One region of the Streptomyces sp. NPDC087215 genome, then DNA from elsewhere that is predicted to be linked to it. Evidence: riboswitches for the same ligand, from Rfam matches in the RefSeq annotation. Region 1 holds a riboswitch; the other holds the start of a gene.
The links. Region 1 has a riboswitch for cobalamin ahead of ACIO92_RS06580 (prenyltransferase/squalene oxidase repeat-containing protein). Riboswitches for the same ligand answer to the same signal wherever they lie in the genome.

Region 1 (9,608 bases):
CAGGGCGAGGCCCCCGCCCCGCGCCTTCCCGGAAGCGGGGCGGAGGGCCGCCCCGGCGGCTTCGGAGGTCCCGGCCGCTCCGGAGGTCCCGGGCACCCCACCGGGCGCCCCGGACGCTCCAGGCCCCTCTCCCGCGGGATCCCCGTACGGGAGGGGCCGCTCCAGTCCCGCCAGGCGCTCCTTCAGCGGACCGCTGCGGCGCCGGGCGTCCCGTACGGTCAGCGGCAGTGGTTCCCAGCCCGCGAGGCGGCCGAGCGCCACCACCGGGGGGTGCACCGGGGAGACCGCCATGATCTCCGCGGGCGGGCCCATGAGGGCCTCCGGCAGCAGGATCACCCGGTCCGCGTACTGCACCACCCGCTCAAGGCGGTGCTCGGCGAGCAGGACCGTGGTCCCCAGGTCGTGCACCAGGCGCTGGAGCACCGCGAGGACCTCCTCCGCCGCCGAGGGGTCGAGCGCGGACGTCGGCTCGTCGAGGACCAGGACCTTCGGGTGCGGGGTGAGGACGGAGCCGATGGCCACCCGCTGCCGCTGCCCGCCGGAGAGCGTGGCGATCGGCCGGTCGCGCAGCTCGGCCAGGCCCAGCAGGTCGAGGGTCTCCTCGACGCGCCGCCGCATCACGCCGGGCGCCAGGCCCAGGGACTCCATGCCGTACGCCAGCTCGTCCTCGACGGTGTCGGTGACGAAGTGCGCGGACGGGTCCTGGCCGACCGTGCCGACCACGTCGGCCAGCTCGCGCGGGGGGTGGACGCGGGTGTCGCGGCCGTCGACGGTGACCCGGCCGGTGAGGGTGCCGCCGGTGAAGTGCGGGACGAGCCCGGAGACCGCGCCGAGCAGGGTGGACTTGCCGACCCCGGAGGGGCCGACGAGCAGCACCAGCTCGCCCTCGGGGACGGTGAGGTCCAGGTTCCGCAGGACGGGCCCCGCGTGGTCCTCGTAGGTCACCGAGACGTTCTCGAAGCGGATCACGCGTTCTCCTTGGGAACGGGGGCCACGAACGCGGGCAGCAGGCCCACCAGGACCGAGAGCGCGGGCCACAGCGGCAGCTGCGGCGCGGTCAGGGGCACGACCCCCGGGCGCAGGGCCTCGGGCGCGTAGGCGCCCGCCCGGATCATCAGGACCGCGACCGCCGCCCCCGAGCCCGCGACCAGCCAGGCGCGGGCGTCCCACCGGTCCGGCCGGTACCGGGTGCGGACCGTCCGGCGCCCGCCGAGCCGCAGCCCGGCCATCGCCGCGAGCAGCCCCGCGGCGAGCAGCGGCAGGCCGTACCGGGCGCCCTCGGCGGCGAGCAGCCCGTACGTACCGGCGCAGACGCCGAGCAGCCCGCCCAGGGTGAGCAGGTTGGTGGTGCGCCGTACGGACGCCGGGACGTGCGCGGTCCTTCCGTATCCCCGCGCGTCCATCGACGCGGCGACCGCGACCGAGCGTTCCAGGGCGCCTTCGAGGACCGGCAGGCCGATCTGGAGCACCGCCCGGACCCCGCCGGTGGGGCGTCCGCGCAGCCGCCGGGCGGTCCGCAGCCGGGCCACGTCCGCGACCATGTTCGGCGCGAAGGTCATCGCCACGACGACGGCGACCCCGGCCTCGTACAGGGCGCCCGGCAGCGACTTCAGCAGCCGCGCCGGGTTGGCCAGCGCGTTCGCCGCGCCCACGCAGATCAGCAGGGTCGCCAGTTTGGCGCCGTCGTACAGCGCGAAGAGGAGTTGCTCGGCGGTCACCCGGCCGCCGATCCGGATGCCCTGCGCCCAGTCGGGCAGCGGCACCTCGGGCAGGGTGAACAGCGGGTGGCTGCCGGGCACGGGGGAGCCGAGCAGCAGCGAGAAGACGACCCGCAGGGCGACGACGAACAGGCCGAGCTTGACGAAGGCGCCGTACGAGCGGGCCCAGGGCGCGTCGGTGCGGCGGGCCGCGACGACGTATCCGGCGACGCCGACGATCAGCCCCAGCAGCAGCGGATTGGTGGTGCGGGAGGCGGCGACGGCGAGCCCGAGCGCCCACAGCCACCAGGCCCCGGCGTGCAGGGCGTTGCCCCGGTCGGCCTCGGGGGCGCGCAGCACGGAGGGCGGCCGGGTGCGGGGGCCGTCCTCGGGTGCCGGACGCGTCCGGGCGCGGCCCGCCCCTGCCGGGTTCGTCATGCCGGGATCATCCGCGGTGGCGGGCCTTCCAGATCGCCGCGCCGCCGAGGGCGAGGACGGCCGCGCCTCCGGCGAGCACGCCGAGGGACGGGCCGCCGCCCTCGCCGCCGGAGGAGGCGGCCGGAGCGGCGGTCGCGGTGGCGCCCGGCGTGGCGGACGGGTCGCCCGCCTGTTCGGCGACCTGTTCGCCGCAGCCGCGCGCGGGGTAGCCCGCGATCCCGCAGAGCATGGCGGCGCTGTCGTAGCGGAGGGGGGCGGCGACGGCGGCCAGCGCCTCCGCGGCCGTGGCGTCCCGGCGGACCTCGGCGCAGCCGGTCGTGACCGGCTGCGGGGGCGGGGTCTCGCCGGGCGGGGCGTCCCGGGGGCCGCCGGAGTCGACGACGACCACGACGCGCTTGGCGCCGTCCCCGGCCGCCTTCGCTCCGCAGATCCCGGCGAAGTCGGGGGCGGCGGAGGGCCGCGAGGTGTCGTCGGTGCCGCTGCTGACCGCGAAGCGGAAGCCGATGACGTCGCCGTCGGCGGGGCGGGCGGTGGCGGGGCCCTGGGTGGCGTACGCCCAGGGCTTGCCGCCGTCGCTCTGCCAGAACGACCAGTAGCGGTATCCGGCGGCCTGCGCGGGCGCCGCCGCGACCCCGGCGAGGGTGAGCAGGGCTCCGGCGGTGGCGCCCGCGAGCCGGACGCCCCTTCTCCGGGAGACGGTCACTTCTTGCGGCCGCTGACGAGGAAGCCGATGCCGACGCCGACGACCGTGCCGATGCCGATGATCCACCAGACGTCGAAGCCGGAGTTCTCGTCGTCGCTGGTGGAGGAGGCGGAGGTGTCGGGGGTCTTGGGCGCGGGCCCGGTGGCGTTGAGCTGCTCGACGAGGTCGGTGGTGCCGAACTCGCGGGGGTCGGTGTCGGTGGCGCGGGCGGCGAGGACCAGCTGCGCGTACGCGGCCGGGCCGCCTTCCTTCGCCCAGCCGGCGGAGTTCTTCTCCAGCCATTCCAGGGCGGGCTCGGCCTCCTTGGCGGCGCCGGACGCGGCGAGCGCGACGACGGCGTCGGCGGTGTTGCCGATGTCGGGCCGCTCGGTGGTGTCGGTGGCGCCGGGCATCGGCGGCAGGGTCAGGTGGCCGGTCTTCGCGAGGGCCTTCGCCAGGTAGGAGGCGCCGTTGAGGGCGGCCCGCTCGGCGGTCGGCTTGGTCAGGTCGGTGCAGGTGGGGGGCTGCTCGGGGGAGGCCTTGGTGGCGACGGGGCTCTTGCCGAGTCCGGCGAGGGTGGCGGCCGCGGTGGCGTCGGCGTTCGCGAGCAGCTCGCCGTTCTTGCCGGGCTGGTACGCGAAGGCGCCCGCGCCGTCCTTGTCGGAGCAGGGCAGCGCGAAGGTGAGGAGCGCGTCGTAGGGGGTGCGGCCCTCGGCGGAGGTGTACGAGCCGGGCTTGACGCCGGTCGCGGCGAGGGCGCCGATGACGATCGAGGTGGAGTTGGCGTCGCTGGGGCCGCCCGCTCCGTAGCCCCAGCCGCCGTCCTCGTTCTGGACGGTCCTGAGCCAGCCGGTGCCCGCCTTGACGGCCTCGTCGAGCTTCTTCGGGTCGGCGGCCTGGCGACGGACGGCGTCGAGCGCCTGCACGGCGACGGCGGTGGCGTTGGTGTCCCGCATCGTCTTGGCGTCGCAGGGCTTGCCGGTGTCGGGGCGGTAGGAGGCGAACGAGCCGTCGGCGCACTGCTGGCCGAGCAGCCAGTCCACGGCCCGGTCGGCGGGCTGGTAGCCGGTGGCGCGCTGGGCGAGGAAGGCGAGGGACTGGCGCCAGACACCGTCGTACGTGGGGTCCTTGGTGCCGTACAGACCGGGCGAGGGGGTGGCGGCGGAGGCCGAGGGGGAGGGGGCGGCGGTGGCCGCTCCCGCGGCTGCGGTGCCGAGCAGCACGGCGGCGGTGAGCGCGGCGGCGCCGTTGCGGACGGTGATCATGGGGCCCTCTCCTGCGGCCGGGCACCGGCACGCCTCGGGGGCACCTGGCTCCGGCTCCGTATTCCTCGACGGTGCCGCGGTCACGTCCCGTGCGGGGCATTCCGACTCGCTGTCCGGGGGACAGCTCTACGGCTGCGGGGTCAGTGCCGGATTCGCACCGGCTTCCCCCCGTACGGGCATGATGACGACCGGGTCAGTCTACCGGCCCGTAGGGAGGGTGCCCGGGGGCGCGGGGCGGCCCGCGCGGTGTGCGAGGTGGCTCACACGGCCAGGTAGGTGACCGGGTCGGTGCCGGGGACGGCTTCGGCGCGGCCCTGTTTGACGAGTCTGCGCAGATGGGCCTCGGCCTCGCTGACGGCGATGTTGCGGGAGGCGTGGGGGATGCGGTCCCAGGGGCGGTTCCACTCCATGCGCTCGGCGAGCTGCCAGGGGGTGAGGGGGACGGCGAGGAGCGCGAGGAGTCCGGCGAGCCGTTCCTCGTGGTGGTCGAGGAGGGCGCGGACGCGTCCGGCGGCGTCGGTGAAGGCGTGCTGGTGGGCGGGGAGGACCTCGGCGACGCCGAGGCGGCCGACGCGTTCGAGGGAGTCGAGGTAGTCGCCGAGGGGGTCGGTGGCGGCGGTGGCGCTGTCGGGGTCCTCGTACAGGCCGATGTGCGGGGAGATCCCGGGCAGCAGGTGGTCGCCGGAGAAGAGGCGGCCGTGGCCGGGGAGCCCGGCGGGGTGCTCCTCCTCCAGGTGGAGGCAGACGTGGCCGGGGGTGTGGCCGGGGGTCCAGACGGCGCGGAGCCTGCGTCCGGCGAGGCCGAGGAGTTCGCCGGGGACGATCTCGCGGTCGGGGAGGGCGGCGCGCAGCCCGGGGAGGGTGGTGGCGCGGCCGGAGTCGCGGGCGGCGCGCAGCGGGGCGAGGTGGTCCTCGGGGGCGCCGACGGCGGCGAGCTTGCGGGCGAGGTAGTCGAGCCAGGTGCCGGGCCGGGACTCGCGGGTGCGGCGGACGACGGCGGTGTCGGCGGCGTGCATGGCGATCCAGGCGCCGGACTCCTCGCGGACCCGGCCGGAGAGTCCGTGGTGGTCGGGGTGGTGGTGGGTGATGACGACGCCGTGGACGTCGGCGGGGGCGATGCCGAGGGCGGCGAGTCCGCCGGCGAGTTCGGTCCAGGAGGCGGGGTCGTCCCAGCCGGTGTCGACGAGGACCGGGCCCCGGTCGGTGTCGAGGACGTGGACGAGGGTGTGGCCGAGGGGGTTGTCGGGGATGGGCACCCGGAGGGACCAGACGCCTCCGCCGTGCTCGGTCACCTGGGGCGTGGATTCCTGCATGGGTCCTCGTCTCTCCACGGCGGTGCGGGGGTGCGGGGGGTGCTCGACCGTTGCCCATCATAACTAGAACTGGTATCAGTTCTGAGACATCGTCAGGAATCATCAGGGAATCCCCTCCGGGGTTCACCTCCTCGTGAAGGCGGCGGTCATGACCGAGCTTGTGGAGCACGGAAAGCTGTTCATCGGCGGAGAGTTGACCGATCCGCTCGGCGAGGAGGTCATCGAGGTCGTCTCGCCGCACACCGAGCAGGTCATCGGGCGGGTCCCGCACGCCTCCCGGGGCGATGTGGACCGGGCCGTCGCCGCCGCCCGGAAGGCCTTCGACGAGGGGCCCTGGCCCCGGACGACGCTGGCGGAGCGGATCGAGGTCGTCAGCCGGATCAAGGACGCCTTCGCCGTCCGGTACGAGGAGATCGCCCGGTCCATCAGCGCGCAGAACGGCTCCCCGTACTCGTGGTCCGTGCTCGCCCAGGCGCTGGGCGCGATGATGGTCTGGGACTCGGCGATCGCCGTCGCCCGTGACTTCGTGTTCGAGGAGCGGCGCGGCGGTGTGCTCGGGCCGCTGCTCGTGCGGCGGGAGCCGGTGGGCGTGGTCGCGGCGGTCGTCCCGTGGAACGTGCCGCAGTTCACCGCCGCCGCCAAGCTGGGGCCCGCGCTGCTCGCGGGCTGCGCGGTGGTCCTCAAGCCGTCGCCGGAGACGCCGCTCGACTCGTACCTCCTGGCCGACATCGCGGCGGAGGCGGGACTGCCCGAGGGGGTGCTCAGCATCCTGCCCGCCGACCGGGAGGTGAGCGAGTACCTGGTGGGGCACCCGGGCGTCGACAAGGTGTCCTTCACGGGCTCGGTCGCGGCGGGCCGCCGGGTCATGGAGGTCGCCTCCCGCAACCTCACCCGGGTCACCCTGGAGCTGGGCGGGAAGTCGGCCGCGGTGATCCTGCCGGACGCCGATCTGGACGCGGCGGTCGCCGGGATCGTGCCCGCCGCCTGGATGAACAACGGGCAGGCGTGCGTGGCCCAGACCCGTATCCTCGCCCCCCGCTCCCGGTACGGGGAGGTCGCGGAGGCGCTCGCGGCGGCGGCGGGGGCGCTGGTGGTCGGCGACCCGCTCGACCCGGCGACCCAGGTGGGGCCGCTGGTGGCCGAGCGCCAGCGGAGGCGCTCGCTCGACTACATCCGGATCGGCCAGGAGGAGGGCGCCAAGGTCCTGGCGGGCGGCGGCCGTCCGGCGGGTCTGGAGCGCGGCTGGTACGTGGAGCCGACCCTGTTCGGGGACGTCGACAACTCCATGCGGATCGCCCGCGAGGAGATCTTCGGGCCGGTGATCTGCCTCCTGCCGTACGGGGACGAGGCCGAGGCGCTGCGGCTGGCGAACGACTCCGACTTCGGGCTGAGCGGCAGCGTCTGGACCGGGGACGTGGAGCACGGCATCGACTTCGCGCGGGGCGTGCGCACCGGCACGTTCAACGTGAACACCTTCAGCCTGGACATGCTGGGCCCGTTCGGCGGATACAAGAACTCCGGCGTGGGGCGGGAGTTCGGCCCCGAGGGATTCGGCGAGTACCTGGAGCACAAGATGGTCCACCTGCCGGCGGGCTACGAGGGCGGCGCGTGATGGGCGACCGCTGGCACGTGGAGGTGGACCGGGGCGTCTGCATCGGCTCCGCCATGTGCGTGAACCACGCCCCGGACGGCTTCCGCCTCGACACGGCCCGCCAGTCCCACCCGCTCACCCCGGAGTCGGACGCGGGCGAACGCCTCCTCGCGGCGGCGGAGGGCTGCCCGGTGGAAGCGATCCTGATCACTCTGAGCGGCACGGGGGAGCCGGTGTTCCCACCGGAGGAGTAGGGGTCCGCAGGGCCCGTGGCACACTTCGTCCTTTGCTCACGGGGGTGCACAGAGCCCCGTGGCCTGGGAGGGGACAGTTGTGCGCAAGGAAGGGCGGGCCGTTCTCGCGGCCCTGGCAGTCGTGCTCGGAGCCGTGGGGTGCGGCGCGGAAGGGACCGCCGCGCCGGTGCCGTTGGCGACCGTGGTGCCCCGGCCGCCGGGGACCGGGCCGCTCACGAAGGAGGTGGTGCGGGCGGACCTCGACGGCTCGGCGGCGAACGCCCGCGTCCCGGCGAACTCACGGGGGAGCCTCACCAAGGACGTGGACGATCCGGCCAGTCCGCTGTCGTGCGTCGTCCGCTTCATGGGCTTCCACGAGGAGTCCGCGCCGGTGGACGTCCCCCGGTACGAACGGGTGCTGAGCGAACTGGGCGAGCGCGGCTGGAAGCAGCGGGGAGAGCGGCAGGAGCGCAAGGCCGTGGACGGCTCGGACAGCCAGTTCACCGTGGTCCTCGAACAGCGGGGCTGGAGGCTGAAGACGGAGTACCGCAACATCGGGGACGGGGGCACGGTCAGCCTGGCGGCCTTCGACGAAGCCTGTCTGAAGCGGACCGGGGGCGGCGGGGAAGTCCGGCAGGGCTGACCGGCTGCCACGAAGGCCCCGGCCCCCGCGCGTGGGCTGCGGGGCCCCGCCCCGCCGGAAGCCCGGGGGCCCGGCGACGGCCCACGAGCGGCCCCGGTGCGGGCGGCGCCGCCGCTCCGACGGCCCAGGGGCGGCCCGGCGACGGCCCAGCCACGGCCCAGGGGCGGCCCGGCGACGGCCCGGAGGTGACTCACGTACGGCCAGAAGGTGATCCAGTGGCGGCCCGGAGGCGGCCCGGCGACGGTCCGGAAGCGCGCCGTGCGGCCCGAGCGGGCGCCCCGGTGCGCCCCCGCCGCCCCGGACTCACCGCCCCCGGACCGCCCCCGGGGCCGGGTCCTCCGGGGCCGTCAGGGCGATCAGGCGGCAGACCGTCTCGATGTCGATCTTCACCTGGGCGATCGAGGCGCGGCCCGACAGCCAGGTGATCAGGGCCGAGTGCCAGGTGTGCTCGATCACCCGGACGGCCGACAACTGGGCCGGTGTGGGGTGTTCCGTGCCCATCGCGTCCAGGATGATCGCCGTCGTCAGCCGCGAGACCGTGTCGACCTCCGGGCTCACGCTCCGGTCCGCGAAGGTCAGGGCCCGCACCATCGCGTCGGCGAGCTGCGGTTCGCGCTGGAGCGCCCGGAAGGCCCGCATCAGGGTCTCCGCGACCCGAGTCGCCGGGTCCGCCCCGGCCGGGGGCCGCTTCCGCAGGGTGGTGTGCATGTGCTGGAGCTGGTCCTGCATGGTGGCGACCAGCAGATGGATCTTGGAGGGGAAGTAGCGGTACAGCGTCCCCAGGGCCACCCCGGCGGCCTCGGCGACCTCCCGCATCTGCACGGCGTCGAAGCCGCCCCGCGCCGCGAGCTGCGCGCTGGCGTCGAGGATGCGGCGGCGGCGCGCCTCCTGGCGCTCCGTGAGGGGCGGTGACGCGGGTCTGTGGCCCGCCCTGTGGTCTGCGGTCATGAGGTCCCGTTCCGTGCGGTGGGGAGCGACAGTATGGCGCTGCGGGGGCCGTGGCGCGAATCACCTGTTCCGGCTCTCACCACGGGGCTACCTGCCGGTAGATTCTGTCCTCCTCGAAGGATCGGGAAGTGGGGCGACGACCGGCCCGACGCCCGCACGGACGACTCCGGCGCTCGCGCGAACGGCCAAGTCTGTAACTTGTTCTAGATTAGCGCGAGCGGTTACGCTCCGGCGAAACGTACGCTCGAAGGGGGTCGCGCATGACCGCTGAGGCCATGGAGGCACGCCCCCGACAGGGCGTCACGGCCGCCGGTGACGAACCGCTGCGGATCGCTCTCCTCACGTACAAGGGGAACCCCTTCTGCGGAGGACAGGGCGTCTACGTCCGCCACCTCTCCCGCGAACTCGCCCGCCTCGGCCACAGCGTCGAGGTCATCGGCTCCCAGCCGTACCCCGTCCTCGACGAGGGCGTCCCCCTCACCGAGGTCGCCAGCCTCGACCTCTACCGCTCGCCGGACCCCTTCCGGACCCCGGGGCGCGAGGAGTACCGGGACTGGATCGACGGCCTCGAAGTCGCCACCATGTGGACCGGGGGCTTCCCCGAGCCGCTCACCTTCTCGCTGCGGGCCCGCCGCCTGCTCGCCGCCCGGCGCGGCGACTTCGACGTCGTCCACGACAACCAGACCCTCGGCTACGGGCTCCTCGGCGGCCCCCGCGCCCTCGGCGCCCCGCTGGTCACCACGATCCACCACCCCATCACCGTCGACCGGCGGCTCGACCTCGCCGCCGCCGCCGACT
Region 2 (9,608 bases), on a different contig from region 1:
TCCTGTCCATCCCGCTGCCGTCGTCCGGGCGCCGCTGGGGCGAGGTCGTCCTGCACGACGGGGTGCCGCACGGTGAGCGGACCACCACCGCGGGCCCCTCCTATCCGGTCTTCGACGAGATCGAGCTGTGGGCGCCGTCGCCCGTCCCCACCTGGGTGGTGCTCCTGGAGGCGGCCACCGAGGCCGACCGGGACGCCCTGGAGCTGCTGGCCGCGGAGGCGGGCTTCGCCGCCGAGGACTGGTCGTCCTCGGTGCGGCTGCTCTGCCGCGCCTGCTCGGAGTCGACGATGCCGAGCGCCGAGGGCGAGGGCGAGCACTCCGACCCGCACGACCACAGCGAGCCTGGGCACCCCGGGCCGCTGGGCCACCGCTCGCCGGGCGAGCTGTGGGTGCCGGAGCGCGAGTGCGGCATCGCGGCCCCGCCGGGCCTGGTGCGGGGACTCCTCGACGGCTGGGCCGCGGACAGTCCCGACAGCCGTGAATGGCGGGATCTCGAAGAGGTCTGCTGAGCGTCCGCCGTCGGGCCCGTAGGCTGTCCTCCGACGGAATCGGGTTTTCAGAAGGGCGCGGCCGGACATGGCGCAGCAGGAGACGGACGAGCAGACGCGGATCAACGACGGCTACGTCGTGGACACGGAGGACTGCGAGGCGCGTGAGCTCGCCCACCGCGAGCGCGGCACGGCCCGCCCGATCACGGTGGTCGGGAACCCGGTGCTGCACAAGGAGTGCAAGGACGTCACCGAGTTCGACGACTCGCTCGCCGCGCTGATCGACGACATGTTCGCCAGCCAGAAGGCCGCCGAGGGCGTGGGCCTGGCCGCGAACCAGATCGGTGTGGACCTCAAGGTCTTCGTCTACGACTGCCCCGACGACGAGGGCGTCCGGCACACCGGCGTCGTGATCAACCCGGTCCTCCAGGAACTCCCGGCGGAGCTGCGCGTCCTGGACGAGTCCAACGAGGGCTGCCTCTCGGTCCCGACGGCCTACGCCGAACTGGCCCGCCCGGACCACGCGGAGGTCCACGGCCAGGACGCCCAGGGCAACCCGATCAAGGTCAGGGGCACCGGCTACTTCGCCCGCTGCCTCCAGCACGAGACGGACCACCTGTACGGCTACCTGTACATCGACCGCCTCTCCAAGCGCGACCGCAAGGACGCCCTCCGCCAGATGGAAGAGGGCACCCCGCGCTACGAGACGGTTCCGAACGCCTGACCCTCCGGTGGTACCGGAAAGGGCCCCGCACTCCGAGGAGTGCGGGGCCCTTTCCCGTGCCGTACGGGACTAGAAGTCCTCGTCCAGGTCCACCGAGCCCTCGACCGCCACCTGGTAGGCGGACGGGCGGCGTTCGAAGAAGTTGGTGAGTTCCTGGACGCCCTGGAGTTCCATGAAGGCGAACGGGTTCTCGGAGCCGTAGACCGGGGGGAAGCCCAGGCGCTGGAGGCGCTGGTCGGCGACGCACTGGAGGTACTCGCGCATCGACTCGGTGTTCATGCCGGGCAGGCCCTCGCCGCACAGGTCGCGGCCGAACTGCAGCTCCGCCTCGACGGCCTCCCTCAGCATGTCCGTGACCTGCTGCTGGAGGGCGTCGTCGAAGAGCTCCGGCTCCTCCTTGCGGACGGTGTCCACGACCTCGAAGGCGAAGTTCATGTGCATCGTCTCGTCGCGGAACACCCAGTTGGTGCCGGTGGCCAGGCCGTGCAGCAGGCCGCGGGACCGGAACCAGTACACGTAGGCGAAGGCGCCGTAGAAGAACAGGCCCTCGATGCACGCGGCGAAGCAGATCAGGTTCAGCAGGAAGCGGCGGCGGTCGGAGGCCGTCTCCAGCCGGTCGATCTTCTCGACCGAGTCCATCCACTTGAAGCAGAACTGCGCCTTCTCGCGGATCGACGGGATGTTCTCCACCGCGTCGAAGGCCGCCGCGCGGTCCGCCGGGTCGGGCAGGTACGTGTCCAGGAGGGTCAGGTAGAACTGGACGTGCACGGCCTCCTCGAAGAGCTGGCGCGAGAGGTAGAGCCGCGCCTCGGGGGAGTTGATGTGCTTGTACAGCGTCAGGACCAGGTTGTTCGACACGATCGAGTCGCCGGTCGCGAAGAACGCGACGAGCCGGCCGATCATGTGCTGCTCACCCGGGGTGAGCTTGGCGAGGTCGGCGACGTCCGAGTGGAGGTCGACCTCCTCGACGGTCCAGGTGTTCTTGATCGCGTCCCGGTAGCGCTCGTAGAAGTCCGGGTAGCGCATCGGGCGGAGGGTCAGCTCGAAGCCCGGGTCGAGGAGGTTCTTCTGTTCGTCGCTCATTACTGGCAGGCCTCGCAGGACTCGGGGTTTTCCAGGGAGCAGGCGACCGCGTCGGGGTCGGCGGCCTGCTGGACGGGGATGGTGGCCGGGGCGGCGGCCGACGCCTGGGCGGCGCGGGCGATCCGGGTGGCCGGACGGGAGCGCAGGTAGTACGTCGTCTTCAGGCCCTGCTTCCAGGCGTACGCGTACATCGACGACAGCTTGCCGATGGTGGGCGTCTCCAGGAACAGGTTCAGCGACTGCGACTGGTCCAGGAACGGGGTCCGGGCGGCGGCCATGTCGATCAGGCCGCGCTGCGGGATCTCCCAGGCGGTGCGGTACAGCTCGCGCACCTCGGCCGGGACCCAGCTGAAGCCCGCGACGGAGCCGTTGGCGTCGCGCAGCGCCTCACGGGTCGGCGCGTCCCACACGCCGAGCCGCTTCAGCTCGTCGACCAGGTAGGAGTTGACCTGGAGGAACTCGCCGGACAGCGTCTCGCGCTTGAACAGGTTGGAGACCTGCGGCTCGATGCACTCGTAGACACCGGCGATCGACGCGATGGTCGCGGTCGGCGCGATGGCGAGGAGGAGGCTGTTGCGCATCCCGGTGACGGCGATCCGCGCGCGCAGCGCCGTCCAGCGCTCCGGCCAGTTCAGCTCCACGTCGTAGTGGTCCGGGTGCAGCACGCCCCGGGCGGTACGGGTGGCCTCCCAGGCGGGGACCGGGCCGTTGCGCTCGGCGAGGTCGGCGGACGCCTCGTACGCGGCGAGCATGATCCGCTCGGCGATACGGGTGGAGAGCGCGCGGGCCTCGGGGGAGTCGAACGGCAGCTTCAGCTGGAAGAAGACGTCCTGGAGGCCCATCGCGCCCAGGCCCACCGGCCGCCAGCGGGCGTTGGAGCGGCCCGCCTGCTCGGTCGGGTAGAAGTTGATGTCGACGACCCGGTCGAGGAAGGTGACGGCCGTGCGGACGGTGGCGTCCAGCCGCTCCCAGTCGATGCCGCCGTCGGCGACGAACGAGCCGAGGTTGACCGAGCCGAGGTTGCAGACGGCGGTCTCGCCGTCGTCGGTGACCTCCAGGATCTCCGTGCAGAGGTTGGAGGAGTGGACGGTGTGACCGGGCAGGGCGGTCTGGTTGGCCGTCCGGTTCGAGGCGTCCTTGAAGGTCATCCAGCCGTTGCCGGTCTGGGCCAGGGTCCGCATCATCCGGCCGTACAGGTCACGGGCGGGCATGGTCTTGCGGGCCAGACCGGCCGCCTCGGCCTCGCGGTAGGCGGCGTCGAACTCCTCGCCCCACAGGTCGACCAGCTCGGGCACGTCCGCCGGGGAGAACAGCGACCACTCGGCGTCCGCGTTGACCCGGCGCATGAACTCGTCCGGGATCCAGTGCGCCAGGTTCAGGTTGTGGGTGCGGCGCTGGTCCTCGCCGGTGTTGTCGCGGAGCTCCAGGAACTCCTCGATGTCGGCGTGCCAGGTCTCCAGGTAGACGGCGGCGGCGCCCTTGCGGCGACCGCCCTGGTTCACGGCGGCGACGGAGGCGTCGAGGGTCTTCAGGAACGGCACGATGCCGTTGGAGTGCCCGTTGGTGCCGCGGATCAGCGAGCCCCGGGCGCGGATGCGGGAGTACGAGAGCCCGATGCCGCCGGCGTGCTTGGAGAGCCGCGCGACCTGGTGGTAGCGGTCGTAGATGGAGTCCAGCTCGTCCTGCGGGGAGTCGAGCAGGTAGCAGGAGGACATCTGCGGGTGGCGGGTGCCGGAGTTGAAGAGCGTCGGGGAGGACGGCAGGTAGTCGAGGCGGCTCATCAGACCGTAGAGGGCCGCGACCTCGTCGAGGGCGCGGGAGCCGTCGTCCTCGGCGAGACCGCAGGCCACGCGCAGCATGAAGTGCTGGGGGGTCTCGATCACCTTGCGGGTGATCGGGTGGCGCAGCAGGTAGCGCGAGTAGAGGGTCCGCAGGCCGAAGTAGCCGAAGCGGTCGTCGCCCGCCGGGTCGATCGTCGCGTCGAGCCGGTCGGCGTGGGCGGCGACGAGCTCGGCGGTGCGGTCGGCGATCAGGCCCTCGCGGTGGCCGACGGCCACGGACGCGGAGAAGGCCACGGAACCCTGGGAGGCGGCCTCGTCGGCGATGGTGATCGTCAGGAGCCGGGCGGCGAGCCGGGAGTACGCGGGGTCCTCGGCGATCAGCCCGGCGGCCGCCTCGGTGGCCAGCTCGCGCAGCTCCGCCTCGTCCGCGGCGGCGCTGCGGCCGCGGAGCGCGGCGGCGGCGACCTTGCCGGGGTCGGTGTCGGGGAGGTCGGCGGTGAGGGCGGTCAGGGTCCGCAGCAGCACGGTCCCGGGGGCGTCGCTCTCGATCGCGGAAGCCTCGGCGGACGCCGGATGGGCGGGCGCGATGGTCACGTGGGGGCTCTCCCTCGCTCGGCTCGGGGCCGCGGCGGGAAGGCGGGCGGACGGCTCTCCGGGCAGGCCGGACGCGCCGCGTCCACCGGCCCATTCCGCGAGGCCCGGACGTCTGTGACACCCGGAACGGACGGACCGGGCGCACTGCCGGCAGGTCTTCGGACTCACGTCGTGCGGACGTCGTATCCGTACGAAGCACACCGTTGCGGGACAGTTCCGGATTCGCGCCGGATTCCCCTGCGTCGACAGCGAGCACGAGCATACATGTGGGGGGCGCCGCTTGCGGCACCCCCCACATGTTGTGTCGCGCCGTGGCCTCAGAACTCCAGGGCGTAGGTGCGCAGGAGGTGGTCGGAGACCGGCGCCCAGTCCCGTTCGGGCGTACGGACGAAGCCCATCCGTTCGTAGATCCGGTGGGCGGAGACCATGAGGTCGGCCGTGGAGAGCACGAGCCGGACGCAGCCGGGGAGGGCCCGTGCCCGGTCGGCGCAGGCCCGTACGAGGGCCTCGCCGACGCCCCTGCCCCGGGCGTCCGGGGCGACCACGAGCATCCGGAACTCGGCCTCGCCCGCGACGGCGATGTCCGCCCAGGGGGTGTCGCCGGGGGCGAAGGTCACCCCGCCGACGATCCGGCCGTCGGCGTCGACGGCGACGAGCACCTCGGCCTCGCGGGCCCGCCCGGCGGTGTCGCGGAGCACGTCCAGGTAGAAGTCGTCCTCGCCGTGCAGCAGCAGCCCGTCGTTCAGATAGGTCAGCCCGGTGAGGTCGCCGAGCTCCGCGTGTTCCTCGGGCCGTACCGCCCTGATCGTGAAGTCCATGGAGGCAGTGTGCCTCCCCGGGGGTACGGGGGAGGGGCCCGGGTTCCCCTCGCGGGGGTCCCGGGCCCCTCGGGCGCGGCGGCGGGTCAGTGGCTTCCGGCGCCGACCGGCGGGAGGTCCTTGACGCCGCGGTCGCCCGCGTCGGCCGTGTAGTCGCCCGGGGAGGTCTCGTCGACGCCCTCGGGGGCCTTGAGGGCCTTGAGGACGAAGGTGAGGACCACGGTCACCAGGACGTTGAGGACGAAGGCGGTGAGTCCGATGTAGCCGATCTCGCCGATGCCGGGTATCGCCGCGGAGGAGCCGCCGAAGTGCTTCTGGGTGGGGCTGGCGACGCCGTACGCGGCGACCGTGCCGTAGACCATGCCGACGGCCCAGCCGGCGAGCAGCGCCCAGCGGTGGAACCAGCGGGTGAACAGGCCGCCGACCAGGGCCGGGAAGGTCTGCAGGATCCAGATGCCGCCGAGCAGCTGGAAGTTGATCGCGACCGTCTTGTCCATGGTGAGGACGAAGGCGAGGGCGCCGACCTTGACCAGGAGGGAGACCAGCTTGGAGATCTTGGTCTCCTGGGCGGGGGTCGCGTCCGGTCTGATGAAGTCCTTGTAGATGTTGCGGGTGAAGAGGTTGGCGGCGGCGATGGACATGATCGCGGCCGGGACGAGCGCGCCGATGCCGATGGCGGCGAACGCGACGCCCGCGAACCAGTCGGGGAACATCGTCTCGAAGAGCTGCGGGATGGCGAGCTGGCCGTTCTTCACCTGGATGCCCGCGGCGATGGCCATGAAGCCGAGCAGTGCGAGCAGGCCCAGCATCAGCGAGTACAGCGGCAGGATGGTGGTGTTGCGGCGGATGACCTCGCGGCTCTTCGACGACAGCGTCGCCGTGATGGAGTGCGGGTACATGAAGAGCGCGAGCGCCGAGCCGAGCGCGAGCGTCGCGTACGTCCACTGGCCCGCCTCGCCGGGCACCAGCGCGCCGCGCGGCTTGTCGGTCGCCGGGTTGGTCTGCGCGTACGCCTCGCCCGCCCTGGCGAAGATCTCGTCGAAGCCGCCGAGCTTGATCGGGATGTAGATGATCGCCACGGCGATGACGATGTAGATCAGGGTGTCCTTGACGAACGCGATGAGCGCGGGCGCGCGCAGCCCCGAGGAGTAGGTGTACGCGGCGAGGACGCCGAAGGCGATCAGCAGCGGCAGGTCCTTGACGAACCAGTGGGTGGTCTCGCCGCCGCCGAGGCCCATCACGTCCAGGACGGCCTGGATGCCGACGAGCTGGAGCGCGATGTACGGCATGGTGGCGAGGATGCCGGTGACCGCCACCGCCAGGGAGAGCCCCTTGGAGTCGAAGCGTCCGCGCACGAAGTCCGAGGTGGTGACGTACCCGTGCTTGTGCGAGACCGACCAGAGGCGCGGCAGGAAGGTGAAGATCAGCGGGTAGACCAGGATCGTGTACGGGACGGCGAAGAAGCCGGCCGCGCCCGCCGCGTAGATGGCCGCGGGGACGGCGACGAAGGTGTACGCGGTGTAGAGGTCGCCGCCCAGCAGGAACCAGGTGACCCAGGTGCCGAACGAGCGTCCGCCCAGGCCCCATTCGTCGAGGCTGTTCTCGTCCTCCGCCTTGCGCCAGCGCGCGGCGAGGAAGCCCATGACCGTGACGGCCACGAAGAAGAAGATGAAGACGGCGAGTGCGACGCCGTTCACGCCGTCCTTCATCGCGCGTCACCTCCCTTGCGGGCGCGCTGGTCGTTCTGCCACAGCTTGTACGCGATCATGGTGAGCGCGGTCGAGACGACCACCCAGAGCATCTGGTACCAGTAGAAGAACGGGATGCCCCCGAGCAGGGGTTCGGTCTTCGCGTAGGACCCCACCCAGAGCATCGCCACGAACGGCGCGATCAGGCAGAGCGCGATCACCACCCGCAGGGGGGTGATGGTCGGTTGTTTCCCTTGTGTCTCTTCCGGCATGGCGATTCCGTCCCCTCGCTGATCACCTCGACAAGTGCTGGGGAAATCTAGGGGACGCCTCCGGTCCCACGGAACCCCTGTCCGCATAACGGAAGGGACTCCGTGGCTGCCGGGTGCGGTGGCTCCCGGGCCGGGCAAGGGCCTTCGCGGGGGCCGGGGTTCAGAGCCAGCCCTCCTTGCTGGCCCGGACGCCCGCCTCGAAACGGCTGCGGGCGCCGAGCCGGTTCATCAGGTCGGAGCTCATCCGGCGCACGGTCCGCAGCGACACCCCGAGGCGCCGGGCGGCGATGTCGTCCGTGCAGCCGATCCCCAGCAGCATGAGCAGCTCCCGCTCCTGCGGGGAGAGCGCGTGCTCGTCGCGGCGGGGGGCCTCGCCGAAGGGGGTGCCCGCCTCCCACAGCCGGTCGAAGAGCACCACGAGCGCGTGCACCAGACCGGGACTGCGGACCTCCAGGGCGCCCGCGCGGCCGTCCTGGGGGTCGACCGGGACGAGCGCCGCCTCGCGGTCCACGATCACCATGAGCATCGGGACCACGGGCACGGTCCGCGCCTCGCCGCCCAGGTCGCAGTACCAGCGGACGTACTCGGCGGTCGGCGGGTCGTTGCGGAAGCTCTCCTGGTAGATCGACCGGATCTTCACCCCGCGTTCCAGGGCGAGTTGGTCGAGCGGCTGGCTCGCGTCCATGGTGTCGGGGAGCTGGGCCCCGCCGGGGAGCAGCGAGAAGCATTCGGTACGGGCGTTCGCGGCGAGGTCCTCCAGGCGGTCGCGGACGTTCTCCAGGCCCACCACCCGGTGCACCACGTCGTGCCGCGCCGCCCCCGTGGTGGGGTCGGCGTACGTGGTGAGGATGTCCGCCACGGTCCGTTGGGCGCGCTCGACCTGGCGCCGTCTCCGGCTCAGATCGGCCTCGGCGCGGGAGAGCAGGAACGAGAAACCGACCTCGGGGTCGAACGGAAGGGCTTCTCCCGGTCCCTCCATGGCGACGAGCCGTGCCTCCGCGAGGCGCCCCAGTGCCTCGCGGACCTGTTCCTCCGGCCAGTCGAGCGTGCGGGCCATGTCCGTGACCCCGTACTCGGGCCGTTCGAGCATGAGCCGGTACAGGGTCTCGGCGGACCGTTCTATGCCCAGAGCCTCCAACAAGGTGACTTCCCCCCGGAATAGTCCCGTGTGTGCCGCTGACTCTCGGTGCCTGACCGCGCGGCCCCTGTGATCGTAGGCGGCGGATCGGGTCCAGGACTAGACCAATTAACAGGGTTGGTCAGGTACGGAGTTCAGCCACCGGCTGTCCGGTCGAACCCCTGCGCAATCCGGCCAAGTGATCCAGGATGGTCTAGTCCAACGGAACTTCGAGAGGCACTGTATCCATGGCGATTCCGCAGCGCACCCTTGTTCTCGGCGCCCTGCCGTTCGGTACGACCGTCGACGAGGCCACCTCGTTCGCCGTTCTCGACCGCTTCACCGAACTCGGCGGCACCGTGATCGACACGGCCAACAACTACGCGTACTGGGCCGAGGGCGGCGTCGGCGACGAGAGTGAGGCGACCATCGGCCGCTGGCTCGCCGCGCGCGGCAACCGCGACGGCCTCGTCCTCTCCACCAAGTGCGGCGGCCGACCGGCCTCTCCTGGCGCCGCCGAGATCGAGGGCCTCTCCGAGAAGGCGGTCAGGAGCGCCCTCGACGACAGCCTCCGGCGCCTCGGCGTCGACCGTGTCGACGTCTTCTGGGCCCATCTGGAGGACCGTACGGTCCCGCTCGCCGAGACCGTCGACGCCCTCGCGGGCCTCGTCGAGGCGGGCAAGGCGGGCGAACTCGGCGTCAGCAACCACGCCGTCTGGCGGGTCGAGCGCGCCCGCGCGCTCGCCGGGGACCGTCCGCGCTACACCCACCTCCAGTACCGCCACTCCTACCTCCAGCCCCGCTTCGACAAGCCCCTGCCCTCCTCGGGGCACGTCCACGTCACCCGGGAACTCCTCGACTACACCCGCAGCGAGGGCGACCTGACGGTCTGGGCCTACAGCGCGCTGCTCTCCGGCGGCTACACCCGCCCCGAGGTCGGACTCCCCGGGGCGTACGACCACCCCGGCACCGCCCCGCGCCTCGCGGCCCTGCGCGAGGTCGCCGGGGAGCTCGGCGCGACCGTCAACCAGGTGGTGCTCGCC

Region 2: linked by a shared signal. The riboswitch ahead of ACIO92_RS16990 (ribonucleoside-diphosphate reductase subunit alpha) and the one ahead of ACIO92_RS06580 (prenyltransferase/squalene oxidase repeat-containing protein) in region 1 are both predicted to bind cobalamin.

What each region holds. Positions count from the first base shown of each region.
Region 1 is NZ_JBIUZD010000002.1:436,816-446,423, forward strand. It holds gene ACIO92_RS06565 (ABC transporter ATP-binding protein) at 1-969, opposite strand, end outside; gene ACIO92_RS06570 (energy-coupling factor transporter transmembrane protein EcfT) at 966-2,135, opposite strand; gene ACIO92_RS06575 (SCO2322 family protein) at 2,143-2,838, opposite strand; gene ACIO92_RS06580 (prenyltransferase/squalene oxidase repeat-containing protein) at 2,835-4,082, opposite strand; cobalamin riboswitch at 4,156-4,278, opposite strand; gene ACIO92_RS06585 (MBL fold metallo-hydrolase) at 4,343-5,395, opposite strand; gene ACIO92_RS06590 (aldehyde dehydrogenase) at 5,544-7,007, shown strand; gene ACIO92_RS06595 (ferredoxin) at 7,007-7,240, shown strand; gene ACIO92_RS06600 (hypothetical protein) at 7,320-7,862, shown strand; gene ACIO92_RS06605 (TetR family transcriptional regulator) at 8,166-8,810, opposite strand; gene ACIO92_RS06610 (glycosyltransferase family 4 protein) at 9,071-9,608, shown strand, end outside.
Region 2 is NZ_JBIUZD010000005.1:362,799-372,406, reverse strand. It holds gene ACIO92_RS17005 (hypothetical protein) at 1-509, shown strand, start outside; gene def (peptide deformylase) at 577-1,212, shown strand; gene ACIO92_RS16995 (ribonucleotide-diphosphate reductase subunit beta) at 1,282-2,295, opposite strand; gene ACIO92_RS16990 (ribonucleoside-diphosphate reductase subunit alpha) at 2,295-4,670, opposite strand; cobalamin riboswitch at 4,802-4,939, opposite strand; gene ACIO92_RS16985 (GNAT family N-acetyltransferase) at 4,988-5,488, opposite strand; gene mctP (monocarboxylate uptake permease MctP) at 5,575-7,197, opposite strand; gene ACIO92_RS16975 (DUF3311 domain-containing protein) at 7,194-7,448, opposite strand; gene ACIO92_RS16970 (LuxR C-terminal-related transcriptional regulator) at 7,609-8,589, opposite strand; gene ACIO92_RS16965 (aldo/keto reductase) at 8,814-9,608, shown strand, end outside.